DNA from 2 places in the Pseudomonas sp. DR48 genome. Region 2 is predicted to be linked to the other one. Evidence: riboswitches for the same ligand, from Rfam matches in the RefSeq annotation. Region 2 holds a riboswitch; the other holds the start of a gene.
What was found. Region 2 has a riboswitch for cobalamin ahead of K5K95_RS24015 (CbtB-domain containing protein). Riboswitches for the same ligand answer to the same signal wherever they lie in the genome.

Region 1 (14,883 bases), 1.5 Mb from region 2:
CGCAGCGCTGCAACGGCGAACTGATCAGTCGATCCCACGGCCCCTGCCCGACCACTGCCGCGCGCATCTGCTCCCAGCCCTTGCTGGTCAGCGCATCATCGAGACTGCCGCGCAAACCACCGCCCAGTTCGGTTTCACCGTGGCGCAGCAAGTCCAGGCGCAGCGTCATGCCGGACGATCCGCCACGGCCGCTTCGGCAAACGTTGCCATCTGTCCGTGAAGATCGCAGGCCAGGCGCAACAGCGGCACGGCCAACGCTGCACCACTGCCCTCGCCCAGGCGCAGGCCAAGGTCCAGCAGCGGTTCGGCCTTCAGGGTTTCCAGCACATGACGGTGGCCCGGTTCGGCACCACGATGACCGAACAACAGCCATTCACGGCAGGCGGGATTCAAGCGCACCGCCACCAACGCCGCGACGCTGCAGATAAAGCCGTCCACCAATACTGCGATGCCTTCCTGGGCACACGCCAGGTACGCGCCAACCAGCGCCGCAATTTCAAAACCACCGAGGTTGAACAGCGTCTGCAAGGCATCACCGCGCTGAGCGCCGTGCAAGGCCAAGGCGCGCTCGATGACCTGAGCTTTATGGCTGACGCCCGCTGCGTCCAAGCCAGTGCCAGGACCGGCCAGATGCACCACTGGGCAATCGAGCAAGGCACACGCCAGCGCGCTGGCCGCCGTGGTGTTGCCGATGCCCATTTCGCCGCCGATAAACAACTGCGCACCCGCCGCGAGCGCACGCTGCACGCTGTCGCGGCCAGCCTGCAAGGCGAGCTCGCCCTGGGCCGGCGTCATGGCCGCGCCCGCGACGAAATTGGCAGTGCCCGGACCAATGTTGAGGTGACGCACGCCCGGCAAATTCAACGACGGCGTGACCGTGCCAAGGTCGACCACTTCAAGGGAAGCCCCGAGCTGGCGCGCCAGCACGCTGATGGCGGCGCCGCCACTGACGAAGTTGTGCAGCATCTGCCCGGTGACTTCCTGGGGAAACGCCGACACGCCTTCTGCGACCACGCCATGATCGCCGGCAAAAATAGCAATCCACAGGTGATCGAGGCTCGGCTTGACCTGACCTTGCAGCCCGGCCAATTGCACCGCCACCGATTCGAGCCGGCCGAGAGAACCGGCGGGCTTGGTCAGTTGCTGTTGGCGCGCCTGCGCCTGTTCAACTGCTTGCGCATCGATCGGCTTGCACGGGTTCAGCCACCAGGATTGAGTCATAACGCAGTTCCTTTCAAAGTCAGGGGCAGGCCGGCGACGGTCAGGACGACACGTTGGCAGCGCTCGGCCAGGGCTTGATGCAGCCAACCGGCTTCATCGACGTAGCGGCGAGTCAATTCGCCCAGCGGCACGACACCCATTCCGGTCTCGTTGCTGACAAAAATGATTTCACCCGGCAATGACGCCAGGCAGTCCAGCAAAGCATCACGTTCGGCAATCAGACGCTGATTGTCTTCGAGCATCAGCAGATTGGTCATCCACAGGGTCAGGCAATCGACCAACAGGCAACGGTCGGCCCGGGCGCTGTCGCGCAACACGCGGGCGAGTTCGATCGGTTCTTCGATCAATGCCCATTCGGCCGGGCGACGGGCGCGGTGATGAGCGACCCGTTCGTTCATTTCACCGTCCAATGGCTGGCTGGTGGCGATGTAGGTGACGGCCAGCGCGCTGTCGCCGGCGAGTTGTTCGGCCAGACGACTTTTGCCGGAGCGGGCGCCGCCGAGGATCAGTTGCAGCATGGTTTCATCCTTTCAATTGGCGGTGTGGCAACTTCAGTCATCGCGAGCAGGCTCGCTCCCACATTTGATCTATGTCGTCCCTGCTCGCGATGAGGCATTCAAACTCACCTCAAATCCCGCAGAGTTTCCGCAGCAGCGCGGTATCCAGATGCTTCTCCACCAAATCCGCCAACCGTTCGATATCGCGCTCACGCAACCCGTGATAATCCACGTCCTGCACTTCCTGCAAACCCGCCCAGCGCAGCAAAGCGCTACACGCCGCCGGGGATTCAAATAGACCATGCAGGTACGTGCCCATAATCTGCCCGTCAGCACTTTGCGCACCGTCGCAGCGACCGTCGTCCAGCTGCACGACGGCGTTTTCCAGCGCCAGTCCGGTGGTCACGCCGGCATGAATTTCATAGCCGCTGACCTCGGCATCTTCCAGCACCAGACGACCGCGCACATTGCGCAATTGCTTCTCTTCTTCGAGCTGCGTTTCGAACGCCAGCAACCCCAGGCCAGCACTGGAACCCGGCGCGCCTTCGAGGCCCAGCGGATCATGTACGTGCTCGCCAAGCATTTGCAGGCCGCCGCAAATCCCCAGCACTTTCCCGCCGTACCGCAAATGACGACTGATCGCTGTATCCCAGCCATTGGCCCGCAGGTACGCGAGGTCGCTGCGCACGCTTTTTGAACCGGGGAGGATGATCAGGTCAGCCGAAGGAATCGCCTGGCCGGGGCCGATAAATTGCAGGTTCACTTGCGGGTGCAGGCGCAGCGGATCGAAATCAGTGTGGTTGCTGATGCGCGGCAGCACCGGCACCACCACGTTCAACACCTGGTCTGCCTTGTCGGTCTGGCGCTGATCGATGCCGTCCTCGGCTTCCAGGTGCAAATCCATCACATACGGCAGCACGCCGATCACTGGTTTGCCGGTGCGCGCTTCCAGCCAGTCGAGACCCGGTTGCAGCAACGCGAGGTCGCCGCGAAAACGGTTGATGATGAAGCCTTTGACTCGCGCCTGCTCGGTCGGCGACAGCAGTTCCAGCGTGCCCACCAGATGGGCGAAAACCCCGCCACGATTGATGTCGGCGATCAACACCACCGGGCAATCCACCGCTTCGGCAAAGCCCATGTTGGCAATATCGCCGGCACGTAGATTGATCTCGGCGGGCGAACCCGCGCCCTCGACCATCACCACCGGATAGGCAGCGCTCAATCGTTGATGGGAGGCCAGCACCGCTTGCATGGCGATGGCTTTGTAGTCGTGATAGGCGACGGCGTTCATCGTCGTGACCGCGCGGCCATGGATGATCACCTGCGCACCCGTGTCGCTGTTGGGTTTGAGCAGCACCGGGTTCATGTCGGTGTGCGGCTCCAGATTAGCCGCCTGAGCCTGCACTGCCTGGGCGCGACCGATCTCGCCGCCGTCGGCGGTCACGGCACTGTTGAGCGCCATGTTCTGCGGTTTGAACGGCACCACACGCACGCCCTGACGCGTGACCCATCGACACAGCGCCGTCACCAGCGTGCTTTTGCCGGCGTCGGACGTGGTGCCCTGCACCATCAACGTCGTCATTGGGTTTCCTTGTCGTAGGCCACAAATGCTTGCTCGAGACGCTGCCAATCCGCTTCATCGCCAGGCAAGCCGAAACGCAGGCTGCTGTTGTGGGCGAACAAGCGCAGCAAGATGCCGCGCCGCGCCATGAAGTCGTGAAGGACTTCGGCGCGCTCGGTGATCAGCCATTGAAACAAGGCGCAGCCGCCCTGAGGTTGAAGGCCATGCTGTTCGAGCAACCGCGCCAGGCGCTCGCTCGCCGCTTCGCTGCGCAGGCGCTGCCGGACGTGGCCTTCGGTGTCCAGCAGACACGCTTGGCCCACCACGCGGGTCGGCCCGCTGACTGCCCAGGGCCCGACCTGCTCGGCGAGCAATTTGAGTAATTTGCGCTCCGCCAGTACAAAGCCCAGCCGCACACCGGCCAGACCAAAAAACTTGCCAAAAGAGCGCAGCACGATCAGGCCGACAAGGTGAGTAAAAGGCGCCAGACTCAACATCGGTGTGTTGTCCATGAACGCCTCGTCCACCACCAGCCAGCCACCGCGTGACGCCAGTCGGGCATGCCAGTCGAGCAGACGACTCGGGGTCAGGCTCAGGCCCGTCGGGTTGTTGGGATTGACCACCACCAGCACGTCCAGGCTGTCGAGATAGAAATCGACCTCCTGCTCCAGCACTTCACGCACGATATAGCCGTTGCGCCGCCACGCTTCGGCATGTTCGGCGTAACTGGGCGACAGCACGCCGACCTTGCCGGCGCGGCGCAAACGCGGCAACAACTGGATGGCCATCTGCGAACCGGCGACCGGCAGCACCTGGGTTGTGCCGTAATAGTCGCAAGCGGCCTGCTCCAGACCGTCATCGGTTTCGGGCAATCGCGCCCAGGCCCGCAACGGGATCTCAGGGATCGGGAACGGCCAGGGCGCGAGGCCACTGGACAGGTCCAGCCAGTCGGCTTCTGCAATAGCGTATTCGAGCGCTGCCTTGCGCAAGCGACCACCGTGCTCAAGCATAGAATTCAGCCCCCACGCAGAGGATCAGCAACCATAACCATACCCCGCGCTGGACCAATTGCCAGCCACGGTCGATGGAGTCGGCATCCGCCGGCACGCCCTCGCCCAGTTGCGGTCGTTGATGCAGTTCACCGTGATAGATAGCCGCCCCGCCAAGTTCGACGCCGAGCGCGCCGGCACCGGCCGCCATCACGGGGCCAGCGTTCGGGCTGTCCCAGGTCGGGCCCTGGCTGCGCCAGCATTTCAACGCCAGTCGGGTTTTGCCCAGCAGCGCGTAGGTCAACGCCACCAGCCGTGCAGGAATGTAGTTGAGCACGTCGTCGATCTTCGCCGCCGCCCAGCCAAAGCGTTCGAAGCGTTCGTTGCGATAACCCCACATCGCGTCCAGGGTGTTGCTCAAACGGTAGAGCACCACACCGGGCGCACCGGCCACGGCAAACCAGAACAACGCGGCGAACACCGCATCGCTGCCGTTCTCCAGGACGGATTCAGTGGCGGCGCGGGCGACTTCGGTTTTATCCAGTTCGCTGGTTTGACGGCTGACCAGATAGCCGACCCGTGTGCGCGCTTCAACCAGATCATCACTGCGCAGGGCCTTGGCCACCGGCTCGACGTGTTCACCGAGGCTGCGCATGCCGAGCGCGCAATAAAGCGCGAGGATCTCGACGATCCAGCCGACGTAAGGCGCCCAGGACAATGCCGTGGCCAGCAAGGTCAGCGGCACGACAGCGATCACCCAGGCAGTGACGCCGTGGCTGCGCCAGCCGCGCCCTTCATTGTTGAAACGTTGTTCGATGCGATCGGCAAAACGGCCGAAAGCCACCAGCGGATGCCAGCGTTTGGGCTCACCCAGCAGCGCGTCCAGCGCCACTGCGGCGACACTCAATAACGCCACACTCATTGACTCACTCCCCAATAATTTTCATACAGCAACTCACTGAGCGGACGCGCCTGCGCCCACCCTTCGAGCACCAGCATCGGCGCTGGATAGAATTCCTTGACCGGCCCAAGACAAAGCACCGCCAACGGCTTGGCCCCGGCCGGCAACCCCAGCAGATCCGCCAGCGCTTGCGGCTCGAACAGTGACACCCAGCCCATCCCCAGCCCTTCGGCGCGAGAGGCCAGCCAGAGGTTCTGAATCGCGCAGGACAACGAGGCCATGTCCATTTCCGGCAAGGTGCGACGCCCGAAGATATGCCGTTCGCGATCATCCATGAGCGCAGCGACCAGCACCTCGGCGCAATCGTTGATGCCTTCGACTTTGAGCTTCATGAATTCGTCGGTGCGCTCACCGAGGGCTTCGGCGGTGCGGATGCGCTCCTCTTCAACCAGCGACTGGATTTTGCCGCGCAGGGCCCGGTCGCTGATGCGAATGAAACGCCAGGGCTGCATCAGGCCGACGCTTGGCGCTTGATGCGCGGCTTCGAGCAGGCGCCGCAGCAGCTCGGGCTCTACCGTGCCGCCGCTGAAGTGGCGCATGTCGCGGCGTTCGGCGATGGCTCGGTAGACTGCATCGCGTTCTGACTGGCTGAATGCGTTGTCAGTCATGGCCTCTTCGCGAGCAAGCCCGCTCCCACATTAGATGGAGTACAACCTGACGAAACCTGGTCAACTTTGGGAGCGGGTTTGCTCGCGATGGCGGCCTCAAGTTTTGGCGCAAACAATGCGGCTATCGCTGAAGGATTCGACGGAAAATAAAAATGCACATAAGAGGCCGTCATCCGCCCCTCACGATAAACCGCCTCCGCCCCGCGCCCGCCATTCGGGCTCAGGCCCCGGGCAATCGGCTCAAGCTCGGTGCTGGTCAGCGAATGGTGATAGGTGTGGCCACGCAGCGAACCTTCCGGCAGTTCCACCGCTTGCAACGCCAATGCCGCCAGACGCTTTTGCATCACCGCATCGCCTTTGAGCAAGCCGACCAGTTCGGCACGCGTGCCTTCGACGTCGGTCAGCGAGTCCAGCAGATACAGCATTCCGCCACACTCGGCCAGCAACGGTTTTCCGGCAGCATGATGCGCGCGGATCGCGTCGAGCATCGATGTGTTCCGCGACAGCGCCACATGGTGCAATTCCGGATAACCGCCTGGCAGATAAAGGCTGTCAGCCTCCGGCAATTGGCTGTCGCGGATTGGCGAGAAGAACGACAATTCGGCGCCCATGGCCCGCAGCAAATCCAGGCTCGCGCCGTAGGTGAACGCGAACGCCTCGTCACGGGCCACGGCGATGCGCACGCCGGCCAGCAAAGGCTCGGCAACGATTATTTCAGGTGCCGCGAACTCCACGGGCGGTGGCAGCGCCACGTCGCAACTGCTGGCCAGTGATTCGGCGGCCGCATCGAGGCGCAGATCGAGGTCATTCAACTCACTGGCCTGAACCAGACCGAGATGGCGACTCGGCAATTCGATCCCGGTTTCCCGCGACAAGGCGCCGTACCAACGCAAGCCTTCGGTCAGGCTACCTTCGAGCAATTGCGCGTGACGCAATGTGCCGACGCGGTTGGCCAGCACCCCGGCAAACGGCAAGTCCGGTTGATATTTGGCCAATCCCAACGCCAGCGCACCGAAGGTCTGCGCCATGGCGGTGCCATCAATCACCCCAAGCACCGGCACACCAAAGTGCCGTGCCAGGTCGGCGCTCGACGGCGTGCCGTCGAACAACCCCATGACACCTTCGATGAGGATCAGGTCGGCTTCACCGGCCGCTTCCCACAACAGCCGACGACTTTCCTGCTCGCCGACCATCCACATGTCCAGCTGATACACCGGCGCACCGCTGGCCCGTTCAAGAATCATCGGGTCGAGAAAATCCGGGCCGCATTTGAACACGCGAACCTTGCGCCCCTGATTGCGATGCAAACGGGCCAACGCGGCGGTGACGGTGGTCTTGCCCTGACCGGAAGCCGGCGCGGCGATCAGTACTGCCGGGCAATGACGTATGCTTTTCATAAAATAGTATTCACAGCTCGACGCCTTTTTGCGCCTTGATCCCGGCCTGGAACGCGTGCTTGATCACGCCCATTTCGGTGACGGTGTCGGCCAGTTCAATCATTTCCGGCTTGGCGCCGCGACCGGTGACGACCACGTGCTGCATCGGCGGACGTGCCTGCAAGTCAGTGAGCACCTGATCAAGGTCGAGGTAACCGTGCTTGAGGGCGATGTTCAGCTCATCCAGCACTACCAGGCCGATGGACGGATCGCGCAACAATTCACGGGACACCGCCCAAGCCGCTTCAGCGGCGGCGATGTCGCGCTGACGGTCCTGGGTTTCCCAGGTGAAGCCCTCGCCCATCACATGAAAACGCACCTGCTCCGGAAAGCGGCGGAAGAACAGCTCTTCGCCCGTGCTGTTGCGGCCCTTGATGAACTGCACCACACCGCACTGCATGCCGTGGCCCATGGAGCGGGCGAGCATGCCGAAGGCCGAGCTGCTTTTGCCTTTGCCGTTGCCGGTCAGCACCAGCAACAGGCCGCACTCGTTCGGGGAATTGGCGATGCGTTCGTCGATCACGGCTTTTTTGCGCTGCATGCGCGCCAGATGGCGTTCGTCACGATCGGGGGAATCAGTCATGGGGGAGCTCTCCGTTGAGGCTGGATAACGGCGGGCAGGCACAAGAATAGACGGCAAGAAGCCTGGCATCGCCCACCGTGATGCCGCTGGATGAATCAGGCCGGTCTCCGGGCTCATGAGCGGCTTTCGCCTGACTGCGCGCCTTCCCATGTCAGTCGACACAGTGGCTCAAAGCGCAGCTTTTCACTCATTTACCGTTGCGGGGGCAGCGCCGGGATCGTGCTGTTCATGAGTTGAACCAACGCACTCACCGGCTTCCCTGTTTCACTCTGTCGACCAAGGCCACAGAGCACCTGAAACAAGCCGCGAAGGTTAGAGGGTTGGGGGTGGAGCGTCAATTAAAGCCGGGGTGCCGCCCGGCGAATATCGGCCGCCGATCAAAAATATGACGCCAATCTTGTGCCATGCACGCCGCAATGATATCAAAGAGCCACAATCCCACATCACAATAACAAGGGTAAGCCACATGCAAGGCATGATCATCAGCAATCCGAAGCTGGAATTCCTGCGCCCGGTACTGGAGCGCTGGTTTGACTGTATCGACCGCTACAACGCGGTGCGCGGTGATAACGACACACCTTATTGGTACGACGAAAAAGCCAACCTTGGCCTGCTCGCGGCCGCGGCGTGGATGGCAGAAATGGTCACGCTGCAACAGACCCCGACGCGCAAGCAAACCGAAGAAGGCGACCGCAATGGTCGCGCCGATCTGTTTATCGCCTCCCCCGAGGAGCGCGCCTACCTCCAGGCCACTCAACGTTGGCCACGGGTCAACAACCTGAACCTGACGCAGGCATTGCAGGACATTACCTGCGATGCCAAACGGATCAGCTACGCCAGCGACCTGAAACTCGGCTGTCTGTTCGTGGCGCCGCAAAAGGCCCAGCAGAGCGCGACACCGGAGGAACTTCAGGACATGGTCGACGACCTGCAAAAGGAACACTGCTGCGCCGTGGCCTGGTATTTCCCGTACGCCTACCGCAAGTTGCGCAGCGAAGCCGGCAATTATCATCCCGGCATCGCCGTGCTGCTCAAGGAAGCCCGCGGCTGATGGGTTGAACCATCGCACCACTGATCTTCTCTATGATTAAGTCACTGCATTCATAGGGAAGATCAGTATGCGCAAGCCCCAGCTCGTTCTCGTTATCGCGCTCGCAGGAGGGCTCGCCGCGTGTGGTGATACCTCCAGCCTGCAAGTCACCGACGGCACCGGCCCGTCACCCAAGCTGCCCGAACCGAACAAAACCCTGATTCCGACGGTGAACATCGCCCCGGCGATCGGCTGGCCAGCCGGTGCAAAACCCACTGCCGCGGCAGGCACTCAAGTGGCCGCGTTCGCCGAAGGACTCGATCACCCGCGCTGGCTTTATGTGCTGCCCAACGGCGACGTGCTGGTGGCTGAAACCAACGCGCCACCCAAACCCGATGACAGCAAAGGCGTTAAAGGCTGGGTCATGAAAAAAGTCATGAGCCGTGCCGGCGCTGGCGTCCCCAGCGCCAATCGCATCACCTTGCTGCGAGACAAGGACCATGACGGCATCGCCGAAACCCGCACGGTGTTCCTGGAGAACCTCAACTCGCCCTTCGGCATGACCTTGGTCGGCAATGACCTGTACGTCGCCGACACCGACCGCTTGCTGCGCTTTCACTATGAAAATGGCGACACGGCAATCAAGTCGCCGCCCATCAAAGTGGTCGATCTGCCGGGTGGCACGCTGAATCACCACTGGACCAAAAACGTCATCGCCAGCAAGGATGGCAGCAAGCTGTATGTCACCGTGGGTTCCAACAGCAACGTCGGTGAAAATGGCCTGGACAAGGAAGAAGGTCGCGCGGCGATCTGGGAAGTCGATCGGGCCACCGGCAATCACCGAATTTTCGCCTCGGGGATTCGCAATCCCAACGGCCTGGCCTGGGAGCCGCACACCGGCGCCCTGTGGACGGCAGTCAACGAGCGCGACGAAATCGGCAGCGATCTGGTGCCGGACTACATCACCTCAGTGAAGGATGGCGCGTTTTACGGCTGGCCTTTCAGCTATTACGGCCAGCACGTCGATGTGCGCGTCGAACCGCAAAACCCGGACCTGGTGGCCAAGGCGATCGCACCGGATTACGCGGTTGGCCCGCACACCGCGTCGCTGGGATTGTCGTTCGCCGAGGGCAACACACTGCCGGCGCAATTCAAGGAAGGCGCCTTCATCGGCCAGCACGGCTCATGGAACCGCGAGCCGCACAGTGGTTATAAAGTGATTTTTGTGCCGTTCGCAGGAGGCAAACCAAACGGGAAGCCGGTGGATGTGCTGACCGGGTTCCTTAACAAGGACGAGAAAGCCATGGGCCGGCCAGTGGGCGTGGTGATCGATCAGCAAGGGGATTTGCTGGTGGCCGATGATGTCGGGAACAAGGTGTGGCGCGTTTCGATCGCGAAGTAACTGCAATGTACGCATACCTGTGGGAGCGGGCTTGCCCGCGATGAGGTCGGCACATTCAACATTCATGCTACCTGACCCACCGCAATCGCGGGCAAGCCCGCTCCCACAGGGATCAGCGTTTGCGGCAGAGCGTCAGTCCATCACCCAATGGCAACAACGACAGATCCACACGCAAGTCATCCTTCAAGGCACGATTGAGCGCCTGGATGGCTCGCGTGTCCGCACTCTCGGGATTGTTCTCCAGCACTCGCCCGCTCCACAGCGTGTTGTCGAACACCGCCAGACCTCCGACGCGCAACAGACGCAATGCATGCTCGAGATAATTGGGGTAGTTGGACTTGTCGGCATCAATGAAAATCAGATCGAACTGCCCCGGCTCATCCAGCCTGGTGAGCGTTTCCAGCGCCGGCGCCAGACGTAGATCGATCCGCTGGCCCAAGCCCGCCTCCTGCCAGTAGCGCAGCGCGATGGCGTTGTAGTCGCCCGGAATATCACAGCAAATCAACGAACCGTCATCGGGTAACGCTGCGGCCATGCACAGGGCGCTGTAACCGGTGAACGTACCGACTTCCAGCACGCGCCTGGCCCCCATGAGCTTGATCAACAAAGCGAGGAACTGCCCCTGCTCTGGCGCCACCTGCCAGCGAGCCATCGGCAGCGCCTGGGTTTCATCACGCAGGCGCTTGAGCAGCGGCGTTTCCCTCAGGGAAACGTCGAGCAGGTATTGATACAGGGAATCATCGAGATTGAGTGTGCGAGCGGTCATGACACCCTCCTCGGAGAGAACGTTATGGGTTGCGCGCCAAGTGCTCAGGCTGCAGAACGCGCTTGGCGCTCAGATAAGCTTTCTGCCAATAAGCCTTGGACAAGCTGTCAAGCTTCACGGTGCCGCCGGTGGCCGGCGCATGGACGAAACGACCTTCGCCGACGTAAATCCCGGCATGGCTGACCTGGGAACCGCCGTTGGTGGCGAAGAAAATCAGATCGCCGGTTTGCAAGCCTTCCTTGCCAACGTTGGCCGCCTGCATGGTGATCAACTCGCGAGTGGTGCGCGGCAGGGAAATGCCGGTGACATCACGGTAGACGTAGCCGATCAGGCCGCTGCAATCAAAACCCGAATCCGGCGTGTTGCCACCCCAACGATATGGCGTACCCACCAGGCCGAGCGCGCGGAACAGCACGTCTTCCGCCTCGGGCGAAAAGGGTTGCGGATTGCCGAAGACAATCGGCGCCCGGACCACCACCGGAGCAGGCGGCGGTGCATGGCTGGCGCAGGCGCTGAGCAGCGCTGCGAAGAACATGAGTGCGAGGCGGGCCGACATAGTCATAAACAGAACATCCTGATCTGGCGGCGACTTTTTTCTGCCGAAAGGGCTGAAAAGAAAACCGCCTGCGCAGGACGCAGGCGGTTTGCCATCAATAATAGATCAGGATTCTAGCGCCTATGGGCCAAACTTCAAGTAAGACTTTAAGTTCGCCTTACAAGTTGTCCGTCTACTCCCTTGCGGAGAGACGTTTTGTCGCCACCGAGGTGGCGACAGACTGAATATTTACTTGCGCGCGGTGACCATGGTCGGGGCCATCGCGAGGGCGCGCTTGGCTTCGATGAAGGTCTTGCTCCAGTAGCTGTCGCCCAGGCTATCGACCCGGACACCACCGCTTTTGCGGCTGCTGGAGTGGATGAACTGATTGTCACCCAGGTAGATCCCGGCGTGACTGACACGACCGCGACGACCATTGGTGGCGAAGAACAGCAGGTCACCCGGCTTCAGCGCACCGCGAGCCACCAGCGGCGCGTCGACGTTGATCATTTCGCGAGTGGAACGCGGCAGGTTCATGCCGGCCTGTTCACGAAACAGATAGCCGATGAAACCGCTGCAATCGAAGCCAGCCTCGGAGGTGCCACCGAAACGGTAACGGGTACCGATCAGGGACATGCCACGTTCGAGGATGCTGTCGGCCAGAACCGGAAGCTGGTATGACTTGCCATCGGCGAAGTTTGCCAGTTCTTTATCGGTGGCCACGCCGTCTTGGTAAAGCTCTTCCTGGAAAAGAACGGAAGAAGACTGGGCGGTCATTGAATTTTTGAACTGTTGTTGTTGCTCTTGCTGGGACACTGGAGAGTGGGCAGCGCAACCGAACAACAGGGTGACGAGTGCGAGAGGCACGAGGGGTGCGAAGCGCTTTAGCATGGGCACGACCGTGGCTGATTAGTTGTGAAGAAGCCGCGACTATGCCCGCTATCATCCTCATTTGCAAATTCAATCGAACTTTATGTGACTTCCCGGTTTCGCGTAAACATCTAAGCGCTTAAGCCCCTTTTAGACGCCTGCGCAGCCTACAGCCTGTAGGAAAGCGCATTTTCTGGCGCCTGAAATATGCCAAAACCCCAGCCAGGCTTGGGTTTTACCAGCCTAAAGTTTCTTTCAGGAACGGAATGGTCAGCTTGCGCTGAGCTTGAAGAGAGGCCTGATCGAGGCGCTCAAGCAGCTCGAAAAGTGCACTCATGCTGCGGGTGCCGCGAGTCAAAATAAAATGCCCGACCTCATCGGTCAGGTGCAGGCCGCGACGGGAAGCACGTAGCTGCAGGGCACGCAATTTGTCTTCGTCCGAGAGCGGACGCATCTGGAAAATAAGAGCCAGTGTCAGGCGCGATTTCAGGTCCGCCAGCTTGACCGGCAATTCCCGTGGCGAAGTCGAGGCCGCAATCAGCAGACGTCGACCGCTGTCGCGCAGACGATTGAACAGATGGAACAGCGCCTCTTCCCAATCCGCACGGCCGGCGACCGCCTGCAAATCATCCAGGCAGACCAATTCGTATTGTTCAAGGTTATCGAGGATCGAGATGCCGCGATCCAGCAGCTCGGCCAACGGCAGATACACCGCAGGCTCCCCCAGTTGCTCGAAGCGCAGGCAAGCCGCCTGCAACAGATGCGTACGCCCTACCCCGTCCTTGCCCCAGAGATAAATCAGGCTTTCGGTCCAGCCGGCATCGGCTTCGCATAGCCGCTCGACATAGCCGAGTGCAGCGGCATTGGCGCCTGGGTAGTAATTGATAAAGGTAGCGTCGTCACGCAGACGCACACCTAGGGGCAGCTGAATCGGTTTCATGCTGACTGAACAGTTCCAAAGGAACCGTTAGTGGCCTCTGTGTAAAGTTTGCGAAGTTTATACCCGTGAGGCGGGTCGCACAATGCGACAGACCATAAGCAAAATCAAAGGTTTGCGTTAGCGCCCGGGTTTTATGACAGTTTCTTTGGCGGGGGATGTGACAGCGGCGCAAGGGAAGCAGGTCAGCCCGGCATGAAACCGGGCCGCCCGCGACGGGTCATCAACGCACCTTACAGCTCCGGTTCGTCGACCCCACTGTACATATCGGAATCCTTATACAAATCATGCACATGGCGCACCAGAACCATGATGACCGCGGCCACCGGCAATGCCAGCAGCACACCGGTAAAACCGAACAGCTCGCCACCCGCCAGAATGGCGAAGATTACCGCTACCGGATGCAAACCGATCCGGTCACCCACCAACAGCGGCGTCAGCACCATCCCTTCCAGCGCCTGCCCGACCATGAATACCGCGACGATACCCAGCATGGGGTAGAGATCGCCACCGAACTGGAACAGGCCGGCAATCAATGCCGCGCCGATCCCGATGACAAAGCCCATGTACGGCACGATCGCCGCCAGGCCTGCGATCATTCCGATCAACAACCCCAGCTCCAGCCCCAGCAGCATCAGCCCGGTAGCGTAAATCACGCCCAACGCCAGCATCACCAGCAATTGCCCGCGAACAAACGCCCCAAGCACCTCGTGGCACTCGCCCGCGAGAATGACGACACGCTCTTCACGATCCCGAGGCAGCAAGCCGCGGATCTTGCCCACCATTACGTCCCAATCGCGCAGCAAGTAGAAACTCACCACCGGGATCAACACCAGATTGGCCAGCCAGCCGATCAACGCCAGGCCCGAAGCCGTCGCCTGACTCAGCACCACCCCGACAATGTCGGTGGTCTGGCCCATGTGTTCGCTGATCGCCGCCTTGAGCTTGTCGAACTTCCAGAAGTTATCCGACAGCCCGAATTTCGACTGCGCCCATGGCAGTGCGGTGTGCTGCAACCAGTCGAGCATTTGCGGCGCCAGTTCATACAAGCGAAACAACTGCTTGGCGAGCATCGGCACCAACACCAGCAGCAGCGTCGTGAAGATCAGGCTGAACAGCGTGAATACCGCCACCACGCCCCAGGTGCGTGACAGGCCGGCCTTCTCCAGCCGGTCAACAAGCGGATCGAACAGATAGGCCAGCAGCAACGCAACCAGAAATGGTGTGAGGATCGGATGCAACAACCAGACAAACGCGCAGAGCAGAACCACTCCACCCAACCAGAACCAACGCCGCGTATCGGCCATGTACCACTCCATATGCATCTATATAAAGAAAGAAAACCTTACCAACGGAATCGCAGCTGCGGCACCGGTGCCGGGGTTGGCGCGACCGCTGGCGCCGAACCCTCGGCCAGCGGCTGTACAGGCGTCGCCGGTGCAGGTGCCTGACCAGCCGGAACCTCTTGCAACTTCGCCAGGGACAGC
Region 2 (14,883 bases):
ATCAGCGCACCTGTCCGCCGGACGAACCGGCGGCGATCCGGAGTTCTTTCCGGATGAAGTATCGGAACACCCGGACCTTTTATTGCCGTTGCACCTGGAACCTGGCGAAGGTGATTTGCCCCAGACCTCCGCCGCCAGGCTGCAGCGTCTTGATCCTCAGCTGGGTGATGCGCAAGCCGTTGAACGGATCGACGCATGGCTTGCCCAGGGCATGACGGCTCTGGAAATTGAAGCCCGACTGATCCAGTGGCAGCAACAGCAGACGCAATTGATCAAGCACTTGAATGACTGGATCGATGTTCCGGCCGTTCGCAGTCGCCAGGGTTGGGTCAACGCGGTAGACCGCCGCCGGGCGGCTGACCAGCTTCTGGAGTGCTGGCGAGCCAACTTGCGAGATGTTCCCGCGGCCGAGGGAGCACCGACCGACGCTGTGCTTGATTTTACCGGCCTGATCATCGGCGACTTGCCGTCCTTGCCGGTCACGTTCGAGCAGATCGGTTCATTGGACCTTAGCGGTGTCGGGCTCACGGAAAGTTCGGATGCGTTCCTGCGTTCGTTTCCGCGGTTGCGTAGCCTGACGCTCAATCGCAACGGCCTGGGCACCTTGCCCGAGGCTGTGGGGCAATGTGAACACCTCACCCGGTTGAGCGCCACGTATAACGGTCTGCGTGCCAGTGATGAGTTGTCGCGCCAGTTGCGCTCGCTGAGGCATCTGCAATGGCTGGACTTGAGCGAAAACCGCATTGCCAGCTTTGATGTCACCGGTCTTGAGCAGTTGCAAGGGCTGAATTTGTGCAACAACAATCTTTGGGAATGGCCCCAGGGCGTACTGGAAGCGCCGGCGCTGACGACCCTCAACCTGAGTCGCAACCATATAGAGGCAATTCCTCCCGCTGCCTTGCTGCCTGAGCACGCCACCTTGATGGCCGGGACCAACTTGACCGACAACGTCGATCTGGAACTGGAGGACATGTTACGACTGCAGGCGTACCTGGAGGATACTGGCCGTGGCTTGGGGTTCACCGCACAAGAGATTGAACGACTGCTCGAGGGTTACGGGCCTGCATCGGTCGACGGTTCCGAGAGCTCTGACTTGGAGGATCATCCCGACCTTGAGACGCCGGAGGTAGAAAAAGCGCGGTGGTTTTCCGGCGTGGCGGCAGACTCGGAAAAACACCTGATGTGGAATGCCTTGATGGAGCAGGACACCACCCAGGACTTTTCATACATTCTCTCGCAACTTCAGCACACCCGGGACTTTGTCGCCGATCGACTGGATCTCACGCAGCGCGTCTGGCGTGTCCTTGAAGCCGCTTATGGCGATCAAGCGCTGAGCGAACGGTTGATGGTTTTGTCGAAGGCATTGAGGAATCGCGCGACCTGTGGTGACGGTCGGATATTGTTGTTCAACGAGCTGGAAATCGAGGTCTATGAGTTCAATGCCTTGAAGGCCATTGCCCCCGAACACAAAGGTCGCGAGCTACTGAAACTGTCGAGAAACCTGTTCCGCCTGGCGCAAGTCGAAGAGGTAGCCAAAACGCGTATCAAGCTCAGGCCCGCTATCGATCCTGCCGAGATTCGCCTGGCCTATCGAATCAGTCTGGCTCAGCGTCTTGAATTGCCCAGCCAGCCCAAAGGCATGGTGTACGAGAGCTTGGCGCAGGTGACGCCAGCGGATCTGGACGAAGCGTACGCAAAGATCATCGCCAAGGAAAAGACGCCCGTGTTCATCGAACAACTGACCGCGCGTAAATACTGGCGAGACTATCTGGAGGAGAAATACCCTGGGGAATTTACCAGGGTGCAGCAGGGTTTCCAGGACAAGGTCGGTAAGCTGGAGGACAAGTACCCGGAGCTCAATACGGCCTACCTACAGGAGATGGACGCCCTGGATACCGTGAATAAAGCCAATCGCCTGCAATTGCTGACCACACTCAGCGAGCGTGAGATAGCCGTGTTGGGCGCACAGGCCTGATCGTCAGCCGGCAACGCTCTGGAGTCAGCACATCTGCCTCCAGAGCCCAGGGGCCTCGGATCAATCAGTTGTCGTAGCCGAGGTTCGGTGCGAGCCAGCGCTCGGTCACGCTCAATTCCTGGCCTTTGCGCGACGTGTAGCTCTGCACTTGATCCTTGTCGATCTTGCCCACGGCAAAGTACTGCGCCTGCGGGTGCGCGAAGTACCAGCCGCTGACCGCCGCTGCCGGGAACATCGCGTAGTGTTCGGTGAGGAACACGCCGCTGCGTCCGGCCTTCATTTCGCTGGCTTCAGGATCGAGCAAGGTGAACAGGGTGCTCTTCTCGGTGTGATCCGGGCAGGCCGGGTAGCCCGGCGCCGGGCGGATGCCGGTGTATTGCTCTTTGATCAGCGCCTCGTTGTCCAGCGTCTCGTCCTTGGCGTAACCCCAGTACTCTTTACGCACTTGCTGGTGCAGCCACTCGGCGCAGGCCTCGGCCAAACGGTCGGCGAGGGCCTTGACCATGATCGAGTTGTAATCGTCGCCAGCGTCCTGATACGCCTTGGCCACTTCTTCGGCGCCGATCCCCGCGGTGGTGATGAAGCCGCCCACGTAGTCGGTGACTTCGCTGTCCTTGGGCGCGACGAAGTCGGCCAGGGAGAAATTCGGCTTGCCGTCGGTCTTGATGATCTGCTGGCGCAAGTGATGCAGTTTGGCAATCGGCTTGCCATCGTCGCCGTAGACTTCGATGTCGTCGTCGCGCACCTGGTTGGCCGGCCAGAAGCCGAACACTGCACGGGCGCTGATGAGTTTTTCGTCGATCAGTTTGGCGAGCATTTCCTGGGCATCGGCGTACAACGCGGTAGCGGCTTCACCGACCACTTCGTCCTGAAGGATGCGCGGGAACTTGCCGGCCAGGTCCCAGGAGATAAAGAACGGCGTCCAGTCGATGTATTCGGCCAGAACCTTGAGGTCAATGTTGTCCAGCACCTTCGAACCGGTGAAGGTCGGTTTGACCGGTGCGTAGGTGCTCCAGTCGAACTGCGGCTTCTTGGCGATGGCGGCTGGATAGCTCAAGCGTTCGGTGCGGGCGCTGCGGTTGGCGGTGCGCTCGCGAACGTCGATGTATTCCAGGCGGGTCTTCTCGACGAACGCCGGTTTCAATTCCTTGGACAGCAACTGCGTCGCCACACCCACGGCGCGGGAGGCGTCCGTCACGTAGATCACCGCGTCGTTGCTGTACTTGGGTTCGATCTTCACCGCCGTGTGAGCCTTGGAAGTGGTCGCGCCACCGATCATCAACGGCAGGTGGAAGTCCTGGCGCTGCATCTCGCGGGCCACGTGGACCATTTCATCCAGCGAAGGGGTGATCAGGCCGGACAGGCCGATGATGTCGCACTTCTGTTCCTTGGCCACTTGCAGGATTTTCTCGGCCGGGACCATCACGCCAAGGTCGACGATGTCGTAGCCGTTGCAACCCAGCACCACGCCGACGATGTTCTTGCCGATGTCGTGCACGTCGCCTTTGACCGTCGCCATCAGGATCTTGCCCTTGGCTTCCGGTTTGTCGCCTTTTTCCAGTTCGATGAACGGGATCAAGTGGGCTACTGCCTGTTTCATCACGCGGGCGGATTTCACCACCTGCGGCAGGAACATTTTGCCGGCGCCGAACAGGTCGCCGACGATGTTCATGCCGGACATCAGCGGGCCTTCGATCACTTCGATCGGGCGCGCGAAGGACTGGCGAGATTCTTCGGTGTCTTCAACGATGTGCGTGGTGATGCCCTTGACCAGCGCATGCTCCAGACGCTTGTTGACCGGCCAGCCACGCCATTCTTCGGTCTCGGCTTCCTTGACGCTGCCGTCACCTTTGTATTTGTCGGCAATGGCGAGGAGGGCGTCGGTGCCTTCCGGAGTGCGGTTGAGGATTACGTCTTCGACAGCGTCGCGCAGTTCGGTCGGGATCTGGTCGTAGATCTCCAGCTGACCGGCGTTGACGATACCCATGGTCAGGCCGTTGCGGATCGCATACAGCAGGAACACCGAGTGAATCGCCTCACGCACCGGGTTGTTGCCACGGAACGAGAACGACACGTTGGACACGCCGCCCGAGGTCAGCGCGTACGGCAGCTCGTCCCGGATGTAGGCGCAGGCATTGATGAAGTCGACGGCATAGTTGTTGTGTTCTTCAATACCGGTCGCGACGGCGAAGATGTTCGGGTCGAAGATGATGTCTTCCGGCGGGAAGCCGACTTCGTTGACCAGAATGTCGTAGGAGCGTTTGCAGATTTCTTTCTTGCGCGCTTCGGTGTCGGCCTGGCCGGCTTCGTCGAACGCCATCACCACCACGGCGGCGCCATAGCGTTTGCACAGCTTGGCGTGGTGTATGAACTGCTCGACGCCTTCTTTCATGCTGATCGAGTTGACGATGCCCTTGCCCTGGATGCACTTGAGGCCGGCTTCGATCACTTCCCACTTGGAGGAGTCGATCATGATCGGCACCCGGGAGATGTCCGGTTCGCCGGCAATCAGATTGAGGAAGGTCACCATGGCCTTCTTCGAATCGAGCATCCCTTCGTCCATGTTGATGTCGATCACCTGGGCACCGGCTTCGACCTGCTGCAGGGCGACTTCCAGGGCTTCGGTGTAGTTGTCTTCACGGATCAGGCGCGCAAACTTGGCCGAACCGGTGATGTTGGTGCGCTCACCGACGTTGACGAACAACGAGTTGCGATCGATGGTGAACGGTTCCAGGCCGGACAGGCGGCAAGCCTTCGGGATCTCCGGGATTTGACGCGGCGCGTAACCGGCCACGGCTTTGGCAATGGCTTCGATGTGGCCCGGGGTGGTGCCGCAGCAGCCGCCGACGATGTTCAGGAAGCCGCTTTGCGCGAATTCTTCAATGACCTTGGCGGTTTGCGACGGCAGTTCGTCGTACTCGCCGAATTCGTTCGGCAGGCCGGCGTTCGGGTGAGCCGATACGTGGGTGCCGGCCTTGTTCGACAGCTCTTCCAGGTACGGGCGCAACTCGCTGGCGCCGAGGGCGCAGTTCAGGCCGACCGAAATCGGCTTGGCGTGGGCCACGGAGTTCCAGAAGGCTTCGGTGGTCTGGCCCGACAGCGTACGGCCGGAAGCATCGGTGATGGTGCCGGAAATCATGATCGGCAGTTCAACGCCCAGCTCTTCGAACACGCCTTGTACGGCGAAGATCGCGGCTTTGGCGTTCAAGGTGTCGAAAATGGTTTCGATCAGGATCAGGTCGGCGCCGCCTTCGATCAGGCCTTTGGTGGACTCGGTGTAGTTTTCCACCAGTTCATCGAAGGTCACGTTGCGGTAGCCGGGGTTGTTCACGTCCGGGGACAGCGAGCAGGTGCGACTTGTAGGGCCGAGCACGCCAGCGACGAAACGCGGCTTGTCCGGGGTTTCCAGGGTCTTGGCGTCGGCCACCTTGCGGGCCAGGCGCGCGCCTTCTACGTTTAACTCGTACGCCAGGCCCTGCATGCCGTAGTCGGCCAGGGATATCTGGGTGGCGTTGAAGGTGTTGGTTTCCAGAATGTCGGCGCCGGCATCCAGATAGGCTTTCTCGATGCCGCCAATCACGTCCGGGCGGGTCAGCACCAACAGGTCGTTGTTGCCCTTGACGTCGCTCGGCCAGTCGGCAAAACGTTTGCCGCGGTAATCCTGCTCCTCAAGCTTATAGCTCTGGATCATCGTGCCCATGCCGCCATCGAGAATCAGGATGCGCTCTTTGAGGGCGTGCTTGAGAGCTTGAAGGCGAACACTGCGATCGGACATTTGGACTACTCGGAAAGACCATGACGAAGGGGCGCGATGATAGCAAACCTGTGCGGTTTTGGAGCATGCCCCGGTTTTGCATGAATATCGTTCATGTTGGTGCAGGTGCCGGGCCGGTAGAATCGCGGCGTTTTTTCACGATCAGGACCAGGGACATGTCGTATCGCGTCATCACCAGCATTATTTTGCTGCTTTTAAGCTGGGACGCGACTGCGCAAGGTCCGGCGACTTCTACGGCGCTTTCCTATACCCGCGACATCCAGCCGATCTTCACCGAAAAGTGCGTGGCCTGCCATGCCTGCTACGACTCCGCCTGTCAGCTCAATCTGGGCAGCAGCGAAGGGGCGGCGCGTGGCGCGACCAAGGTCCCGGTCTATGACGGCGATCGCAGCCAGGCTAGCGCGCCGACGCGCCTGTTTTACGATGCATTCGGTAAACGTGCCTGGCAGCAAAAGGGCTTTTATTCGGTGCTCGATGCCCAGGGCAGTCAAGCGGCGTTGATGGCGCGGATGCTTGAGCTGGGCCATAAAACCCCGCTGCAACCCAACGCCAGGTTGCCTGACGAGATCGTCCTCGGCCTTAACCGGGAAAACACCTGCGCCATGCCGGCCGAATTCGAAGGCTATGCCGGGACACATCCCAAAGAAGGCATGCCGCTGGCGGTCACTGGCCTGACCGATCAGCAGTACCAGACGTTGCAACGCTGGCTGGCCTCCGGTGCGCCAATCGATGAACAGGGTCTGGTCCCGAGCGCCAACGAGGCCATGCAGGTGGTGCAGTGGGAAAACCTGCTCAACTCACCGGGCGCCCGGCAAAGCCTGGTGGGGCGTTGGCTGTTCGAGCATTGGTTTCTCGCGCATCTGTACTTCAAGGACGGTGAACCGGGGCACTTCTTCCAGTGGGTGCGTTCGCGAACTCCGACCGGCCAGCCGATCGACCTGATCAACACCCGTCGCCCGAACGACGACCCCGGCACCCAAGTGTATTACCGCTTGTGGCCGGTGCAGGGGGTGATCGTGCACAAGACCCACATCACCTATCCGCTGAGCGCGGCGAAGATGGCGCGGATCAAAAGCCTGTTTTACAACGGCAACTGGCAGGTCAACGCCTTGCCGGGTTATGGCCCGGAGCGTCGAGCCAATCCGTTTACCACCTTTGAGGCGATCCCGGCGCAGGCGCGTTACCAGTTCATGCTCGATAACGCCGAATACTTTGTGCGCACCTTCATCCGCGGTCCGGTCTGCCGCGGGCAGATCGCCACGGATGTGATTCGCGACAACTTCTGGGCGCTGTTCCAGGCGCCAGAGCACGATCTGTACATCACCGATCCGAACTACCGCGGCCAGGCCACGCCGTTGCTGGCAATGCCGGGCCAGAACGACGACGTCGGCAGTGTCCTGAGCCTGTGGCACGACTACCGCAACAAACGCAACGAGTACGAGGCACTGCGCCGGGACAGTTATGCCGATGCGCCGGCACCGAGCTGGTCGACGTTGTGGGCTGGCAACGACAACGCGCTGCTGAGTATCTTTCGGCACTTCGACAGTGCGTCGGTGAACAAGGGCCTGATCGGCGATGTGCCGCAAACCATCTGGCTGTTCGACTTTCCGCTGCTGGAACGCACCTATTATCAACTGGCGGTCAACTTCGATGTATTCGGCAATGTGTCCCATCAGGCGCAAACGCGGCTGTATTTCGACCTCATCCGCAACGGTGCCGAGCAGAACTTCCTGCGCCTGATGCCCGCTGACTCGCGCAACGGGTATCTCGACGATTGGTACCAGACCAGCGGAAAATTCAAGATGTGGCTCGATTACGAGGCCATCGACAACGACAAGCCGACGGCACTCAAACTCGACAAGAAAGACCCGAAACGCGACTTTGCGATGCAACTGCTGGCCCGTTACGGCGAGCTCAATGCCAAGCCCGATCCGATCAACCGGTGCGACGGCGCTTACTGTTCGCGGCCGAACATCGACCCGGCGCTGCAAAATGCCGAACAAGCCTTGAGCCGCCTGGCGTCGCGCCCGGCGGCGGGTTTGAAGGTCATCGATCAGTTGCCGGAAGCGACGATGCTGCGCATTGAAACCGCGAGCGGCAAACGTGAGATGTACAGCCTGTTGCGCAACCGCGCCCACAGCAATGTGGCGTTCCTGCTCGGCGAATCGCTGCGCTATCAGCCTGGCCTCGACACCCTGACCATTTTCCCGGGCGTGCTCAGCAGCTATCCGAACTTCATGTTCAATATTCCGGCGGAGCAGGTGCCGGCGTTCGTGGACGCGATGGAAAATGCCAGGGATGCGAGCAGTTTCGAGAGCATCGTCAAGCGTTGGGGCATTCGCCGCAGTCATCCGCAGTTCTGGTTTTACTTCCATGACCTGAGTCTCTACATCCACGAGACCGATCCGGTGGAAGAGGGCGTACTGGACATGAACCGCTACGAGAATCTTTGATCGACCTTTGAGGATGGGCTGGTGTCGGATTTCATAGGCGCCACCCATCCCTTGTGGGATCTGCGGTGGGTTGCGGATTGCGATCAGAGGGCCATCCATGTTGATTTCAGTACAAGCCCTGCGCGCCATCGCCGCCTGGGCGGTGGTCTGCCACCATTTCATGCAGATTTTCTTCGACTTCCAGGCCCGTGGCCCGGTGGGGCAGATGTTCATCGACAAGGGCGCGGCGGGTGTCGACGTTTTCTTCGTCATCAGTGGGCTGGTGATCTTCCTCTCGACCGAAGGCAAGTCGCTGCCGCCGACGCGATTTCTGTTGTATCGACTGTTTCGGATCGTCCCGGCGTATTGGCTGTACACCGCGCTGATGGCGCTGGTGGTGGTGTTTGCCCGCCCGGTATTGCCGGATCAAAGCGTCGACTGGTCGCATTTCCTGCTGTCGTTGTTGTTCATTCCTACGCAGAATCCCGGCGGCTACGGGATTTATCCGACCCTCAACGTCGGCTGGACCCTCAACTACGAAATGCTCTTCTACCTGCTGTTCGGCTGGGCGTTGTTGTTCCGCTTGCACCTGCGGCTATTGATTGTCGCGGCACTGCTGTTTGCGGTATGCCAGGCCTGGACCGGTTATGGCTGGGTCAGCGAGTTCTACCGATCAGACATCGTTTATGAGTTCCTGCTGGGGATCGCCATCGGCATGATTTACCGTCGTGGCTGGATCAAGCCGGGTTTGTGGCTGCCGCTGCTGGGCATTGGTGGCGCGCTGCTGGCCATTTATCACTGGGCGCCAGCGCCGCGTTTCCTGGCCTGGGGCGTGCCGAGTGCGGTGTTGGTGATGGCGTGCATCTCGCTGGAGCGTTACGTCGAGAACAACCGGGTGTTTGAACTGCTGGGTAATTGTTCCTACTCGGTGTACCTGATGCACGTGTTGGTGCTGTCTGCCGGTGGATTTGTCGCACAGCGTTATGGGGTAAATCCCTACGTGATGTTCGTCGTTTGCGTGGCGACTATCGGTCTGGCATCTTGGGCAAGTTTCGAATGGGTGGAAAAACGCAGCTATCGGTGGCTTAAAGAGTGGATTGACGGCGAACCGGCGGTTGAAGCGGTGCCGGCTCTTTCCCGACAAAAATACTAGGACTTTGTACGGCGCGATGATTGGCGTAAACTGCGCCCAAGCCTGCGAGGAGTTTCCATGACCGCTATTACCATTACCGACGCCGCCCACGATTATCTGGCTGATCTGCTCTCCAAGCAGAACACCCCGGGCATCGGCATCCGCGTCTTTATCACCCAGCCTGGCACCCAGTACGCCGAAACCTGCATTGCCTACTGCAAGCCGGGCGAAGAAAAACCTGAAGACACGGCGCTGGGGCTGAAAAGCTTCACTGCCTACATCGATTCGTTCAGCGAAGCCTTCCTGGACGACGCGGTAGTCGACTACGCCACCGACCGCATGGGCGGCCAGCTGACCATCAAGGCGCCAAACGCCAAAGTCCCGATGGTCAACGCTGACAGCCCGGTCAACGAGCGCATCAACTACTACCTGCAAACCGAGATCAACCCGGGGCTCGCGAGCCACGGCGGTCAGGTCAGCCTGATCGATGTGGTCGAAGACGGCATCGCCGTTCTGAAGTTCGGCGGCGGTTGCCAAGGCTGTGGCCAGGCCGACGTCACCCTTCGTGAAGGCATCGAGCGCACCTTGCTCGAGCGCATTCCCGAGCTCAAGGGTGTGCGCGACGTGACCGACCACACGCAGAAAGAAAACGCCTACTACTGAGTAAGGTGTTCGCTGCAGACAAAAAAACGGCGCCCCGTGAGCGCCGTTTTTTTATGGGTGATCGATGTGTTCATGATCGTTCCCACGCTCTGCGTGGGGATGCCTCAATGGACGCTCTGCGTCCGCTGTTGGGACGCGGAGCGTCCCGGGCTGCATTCCCACGCAGAGCGTGGGAACGATCACTTCAGGGCCGATACAAATGCGCATGCCCGGCGCGGTACAGCGATGACTCACTGAAGTGATCACTGCCCAACACCCGACCCACCAGAATCAACGCCGTGCGGCGAAATCCCTTGGCGTGGACTTTCTCTGCAATGTCCGCCAGCGTCCCCACCACCCAATCCTGATCCGGCCAGGTCGCCCGGTGAATCACCGCGATCGGGCAGTCTGCGCCGTAATGCGGCAGCAATTCGACGAGGATTTTCTCCAGGTGATTGACCCCCAGATGAATCGCCATCGTGGCCCCGTGCTGCGCCAGACTGCCCAGCTCCTCACCCGCCGGCATCGCCGTCTTGTCGGCGTAGCGGGTCAGGATCACGCTTTGCGAGATATCCGGTAACGTCAGCTCCGCCCCCAGCAGCGCCGCGCAGGCAGCGGTCGCCGTGACACCAGGAATGATTTCAAATGCAATGTCGAGCTCGCGCAGGTAACGGATCTGCTCGCCAATCGCGCCATACAGGCTCGGATCACCCGAATGCACCCGCGCCACGTCCTGGCCGTTGGCATGGGCGGTCTTGATCAGTTCGATGATCTGTTCCAGGTGCAGTTCGGCGCTGTTGACCACTTGTTCGGCGCAATGGCCTTCGAGGACGGCGGCGGGCACCAGAGAGCCGGCGTAGATGATCACCGGGCAACTGCGAATCAGTCGTTGGCCTTTGACGGTGATCAGTTCCGGGTCGCCGGGACCTGCGCCAATGAAATAGACGGTCATCGTCGGTTCCTGTCAAAAAAGGGGCTGGGCAAGGCTTCAGATGAAGATTGCTCATGATCGAGGGCAGGGATTATCGGGGATTTTACGCAGCGCAGGCTAATGCCAGGGTTGCCTGGGCGTATTTTTGTCGCGAAATGAGCAACTTTGCCGGGGCCTGGGCCAGTTGTTCGGCCAGGGCCAGTGCGGCACTTTCCGCTACGCCATAACAGCCGGTGCGTTCGAAGGCGATGTCCGAATGATGGCTGAGTTGCGCTTTATAAACGTCCAGTTCTTCACTGCTGAAATACATCAGCGGTAACGCGAGTTGTTCGGCGAGTTCGAGCAGGCCAGGTTCTTCGCGCTTCAGGTCAATGCTGGCCAGGGCCTTGATCTGGTGAAGTGCGATGTTATGCGCCTGTAATGCCTGATCGAGCAACGCCCGCAGCGTGCTGACGGGGCAGCCGCGCTGGCAGCCCAGGCCGACCACTAAAGTCGGCGCTGTGCTGGTATCCGTCATGCGTGGTATTGGCCATCGCTTTTGCGACGGAACAACCAGGCGCTGATCAGGCCCAAGGCCAGCCAGAATCCCAGGTTGGTCAGCTGCGAAGCGATTTTGAACTGGGTTTCCAGGGCTTGCGGAGCGAGCATCGAATGCACCTCCGGTTGTGGCGCGCCGATGACATGCGGAACCACCAGAATGGCCACGCCGAGGATCTTCATCAGCCAGTGGCGGCTGAACACGATCAGCGCGATGCCAACAGCGGTAGAGGCGGCCGTGCCGATCCACCAGATTTGCCGTTGCGCCAGATCGGCCGCGGCGGTGCCTGGCAGTTCAGGCGGCAGGCCGAGGGCCGGCGCCAGCACGAACGTCGCGTAACCTGCCAGGCCCCAGAGCAGGCCTTGAGCGGTTTTGGTCGGTGCACGCAAGGTGTAGAGACCGGCCAGCATCAGGGCGAAACCGACGGCCACCACCAGATTGCCGCCGGTGGTCGACAGCACGCGCTGCCAGCCGTCTTTTGGTTCCCAGGCTTCGGCATCGTGGGTGTGAGCAGCGGTGCCGGCGGCATGTTCGTGGACTTCAACCGCAGCCGGTTCGGATTTTTCGTATGTCTCGGCCTGCAAAATCAGCGGTGCCACCCAGAAGCTTTGCAGCAGGGTCAGCAGCAACGCGGCCAGCAACCCGGTGAAACCCGCGGTTTGCGCAATACGCTTGATCATCTCGGCTGGCCTCAATGGCACGGGAACGCGGAGCTGTGTCGGGTATCGTGCGCGGCGTTGTGCACCGCTTCAATGTGCGAAAAGCCGGCGAAATAGACCAGGCTCGCACCCAGGATCGACGCAAACACGGCGGCGGTCAGGCGTTGAGACAGGGTCGTGGTGGTGCTGGCGGTGCTCTTGTCGGCGTGGCTGCCGGTGCTGCTGATGATCGACATGGCGCATCCCTCTGGTCTGTCAGTGGGTGAATAGAGCGCATGGAAGACCCCTGCGAACGGGCACGCAGAGGTTCAAACAGCGCCCGCCCACCGCGGGTTTGTTATTCAGTGATCGTAATGGTCACTTTGTGTTGCGGGCCGGTCTCCGGGCTCACGAGGGGTCAAGGCTTGCGCCTGAACCTGCAAGCGTCACCTTCCCATGCCGAACTGCTGGCACAGTGGATCTGACGCTCCGCTCGCTTACCGTTGCGGGGGCAGCACCGGACTGACATGGCTTTGAGTAAAGCACATGATTTACCGGTTTCCCGTTTCACCCTGTGAAGGGCACCCGTAACAAGGCGTGTAGGAGAGCATGGGCGGGGCGGGGTAGTCAATTGGCATGGTTTCTCGTTTGGTTGATCGTTCCCACGCTCTGCGTGGGAATGCCTCAACGGACGCTCCGCGTTCGGCTGCGAAGGGACGCAGAGCGTCCCGGGCTGCATTCCCACGCAGAGCGTGGGAACGATCATTGGGCAGGTCAACGATTGACCCGCCCCCACACGATGCGTAGCCTTGCGCTTTCGAGGTTCTTCGGCGTTTGCCGAAGCTAAGAAGGGAACGCGGTCGATGCCGCGGCTGCCCCCGCAACTGTGAACGGTGATGTTCGCTGCCACGCCACTGCAAACCCTGCACAACGGGTTCGCGGGAAGGCGCAGCGAATGCCAGTCTGCCATTGGCACACCGTCAGCCAGGAGACCTGCCTCGACACAGATTCTCACTACAACCGGGCGGGGTGATCCGGTGGCGAACTCTTCCGCGCGCGCATCCGTCGCAGCGATTGTCGTCCCGTATGCCCGCCACCTTGCCAAAGGGCATCCGATGAAAACACTGGCCAAACTTCCCGTCACCATCGTTACCGGCTTCCTCGGCTCGGGCAAAACCACCTTGCTGCGGCACATGCTCGACAACGCTCAGGGTCGCCGCATCGCGGTGATCGTCAACGAGTTCGGCGAACTGGGCATCGACGGCGAAATCCTCAAGCAGTGTTCCATTGGCTGCACTGAAGAAGAAGCCAACGGCCGCGTCTACGAACTGGCCAACGGCTGCCTGTGCTGCACCGTCCAGGAAGAGTTCTTCCCGGTGATGCGCGAATTGGTGGCGCGTCGCGGCGACCTCGACCACATCCTCATCGAAACCTCTGGCCTGGCGCTGCCAAAGCCTCTGGTTCAAGCCTTCCAGTGGCCGGAAATTCGCAGCGCCTGCACCGTTGACGCGGTGATCACCGTGGTCGACAGCCCGGCCGTCGCTGCCGGCACCTTTGCTGCCTTCCCGGACCAGGTCGATGCCCAACGCAAACTCGACCCGAACCTGGATCACGAATCGCCATTGCACGAGCTGTTCGCCGACCAACTGGCCAGCGCCGACCTGGTGATCCTCAACAAGGCCGACCTGATCAGCCCTGAAGACCTGGCCCGGGTGCGCCTGGAAGTCGCCGAAGAATTGCCGCCAGCCGTCAAAGTCATCGAAGCCAGCAGCGGCCGCGTGCCACTGGACGTGCTGATCGGCCTTGGCGCCGGCTCCGAAGAACACATCGACAGCCGTCACAGCCATCACGACCACCACCATGAAGGCGAAGACGATCACGACCACGATGCGTTCGATTCGATCTCCATCGAACTGCCGCAAGCCGACGAAAGCCTGCTGCTGGACGCGCTGACTCAACTGGTGGTCCAGCACGGCATCCTGCGGGTCAAAGGTTTCGCTGCCATCCCGAACAAACCGATGCGCCTGCTGATCCAGGGCGTGGGGACGCGTTTCGACAAGCATTTCGACCGTCAGTGGGGCGCCGCCGAAGCGCGCACCACGCGTCTGGTGCTGATCGGCCAGGAACTGGACGCTGTCCTGCTTGAAGCGCAATTGCGCGCCGCGCTCAGCGTGTAAGCCATGCACCTGCTCAGGACCCAGCCCGGCGGTTTCGTGTCGGATGACAATATTGCCGACCTTGGACAAACCCCCGCCGAGCTGGTGATCCTGTGCAGCGGCGATTCCAGCCTCGCGCTGCTCGCCGAAGCGGCGCAGCAGCTGCCGGACGATTACCCCAGCGTGCGCCTGGCCAACCCGATGCAGGTGCAGAACCATGCCTCGGTCGATCTGTACGTCGACGAAGTGCTGCGCCACGCCAAGGTGATTCTGATTTCGCTGCACGGTGGCATCGCCTATTGGCGCTACGGCGTCGAACGGCTGGTGCAACTTGCGGAGCAGGGTGTGCAGCTGATTCTGGTGCCGGGCGATGATCGCCCGGACCCGGAACTCAGCGACCTGAGCACCGTCCCCGCGGAAGACCGCGATCGTCTCTGGCAGTTTTTGCGTCAGGGCGGCATGAACAATGCCCTGGATTTTTTCCGCTGCCTGGCCAATCGCTGGCTGGCCCGCGATTATGTTTGGGCCGAGCCGCAAACCCTGCCGCGCACGGCGATTTACCACCCGCAAAAAAGCCCCGCCGACCTTGAAGACTGGCAAGCCGACTGGCGAGCCGATCAGCCGGTGACGGCGGTGCTGTTTTACCGCTCGCATTTACAGGCAG

Region 1: it holds a riboswitch for cobalamin, as region 2 does, so the genes downstream of both, cobO (cob(I)yrinic acid a,c-diamide adenosyltransferase) here and K5K95_RS24015 (CbtB-domain containing protein) in region 2, are expected to answer to the same signal.

The regions. Positions count from the first base shown of each region.
Region 1 is NZ_CP081946.1:3,811,640-3,826,522, reverse strand. It holds gene cobC (alpha-ribazole phosphatase family protein) at 1-169, opposite strand, end outside; gene cobT (nicotinate-nucleotide--dimethylbenzimidazole phosphoribosyltransferase) at 166-1,221, opposite strand; gene cobU (bifunctional adenosylcobinamide kinase/adenosylcobinamide-phosphate guanylyltransferase) at 1,218-1,739, opposite strand; gene K5K95_RS17285 (cobyric acid synthase) at 1,849-3,300, opposite strand; gene cobD (threonine-phosphate decarboxylase CobD) at 3,297-4,289, opposite strand; gene cbiB (adenosylcobinamide-phosphate synthase CbiB) at 4,282-5,190, opposite strand; gene bluB (5,6-dimethylbenzimidazole synthase) at 5,187-5,837, opposite strand; gene K5K95_RS17265 (cobyrinate a,c-diamide synthase) at 5,834-7,234, opposite strand; gene cobO (cob(I)yrinic acid a,c-diamide adenosyltransferase) at 7,245-7,856, opposite strand; cobalamin riboswitch at 7,937-8,168, opposite strand; gene K5K95_RS17255 (hypothetical protein) at 8,323-8,907, shown strand; gene K5K95_RS17250 (PQQ-dependent sugar dehydrogenase) at 8,975-10,288, shown strand; gene K5K95_RS17245 (class I SAM-dependent methyltransferase) at 10,401-11,054, opposite strand; gene K5K95_RS17240 (C40 family peptidase) at 11,077-11,616, opposite strand; gene K5K95_RS17235 (C40 family peptidase) at 11,839-12,480, opposite strand; gene hda (DnaA regulatory inactivator Hda) at 12,695-13,399, opposite strand; gene K5K95_RS17225 (AI-2E family transporter) at 13,630-14,703, opposite strand; gene K5K95_RS17220 (DUF2066 domain-containing protein) at 14,742-14,883, opposite strand, start outside.
Region 2 is NZ_CP081946.1:5,287,178-5,302,060, forward strand. It holds gene K5K95_RS23975 (NEL-type E3 ubiquitin ligase domain-containing protein) at 1-1,975, shown strand, start outside; gene metH (methionine synthase) at 2,040-5,750, opposite strand; gene K5K95_RS23985 (fatty acid cis/trans isomerase) at 5,906-8,203, shown strand; gene K5K95_RS23990 (acyltransferase family protein) at 8,301-9,335, shown strand; gene nfuA (Fe-S biogenesis protein NfuA) at 9,393-9,977, shown strand; gene cobM (precorrin-4 C(11)-methyltransferase) at 10,162-10,908, opposite strand; gene K5K95_RS24005 (cobalamin biosynthesis protein) at 10,991-11,404, opposite strand; gene K5K95_RS24010 (CbtA family protein) at 11,401-12,105, opposite strand; gene K5K95_RS24015 (CbtB-domain containing protein) at 12,117-12,320, opposite strand; cobalamin riboswitch at 12,439-12,667, opposite strand; cobalamin riboswitch at 12,867-13,079, shown strand; gene cobW (cobalamin biosynthesis protein CobW) at 13,179-14,240, shown strand; gene cobN (cobaltochelatase subunit CobN) at 14,244-14,883, shown strand, end outside.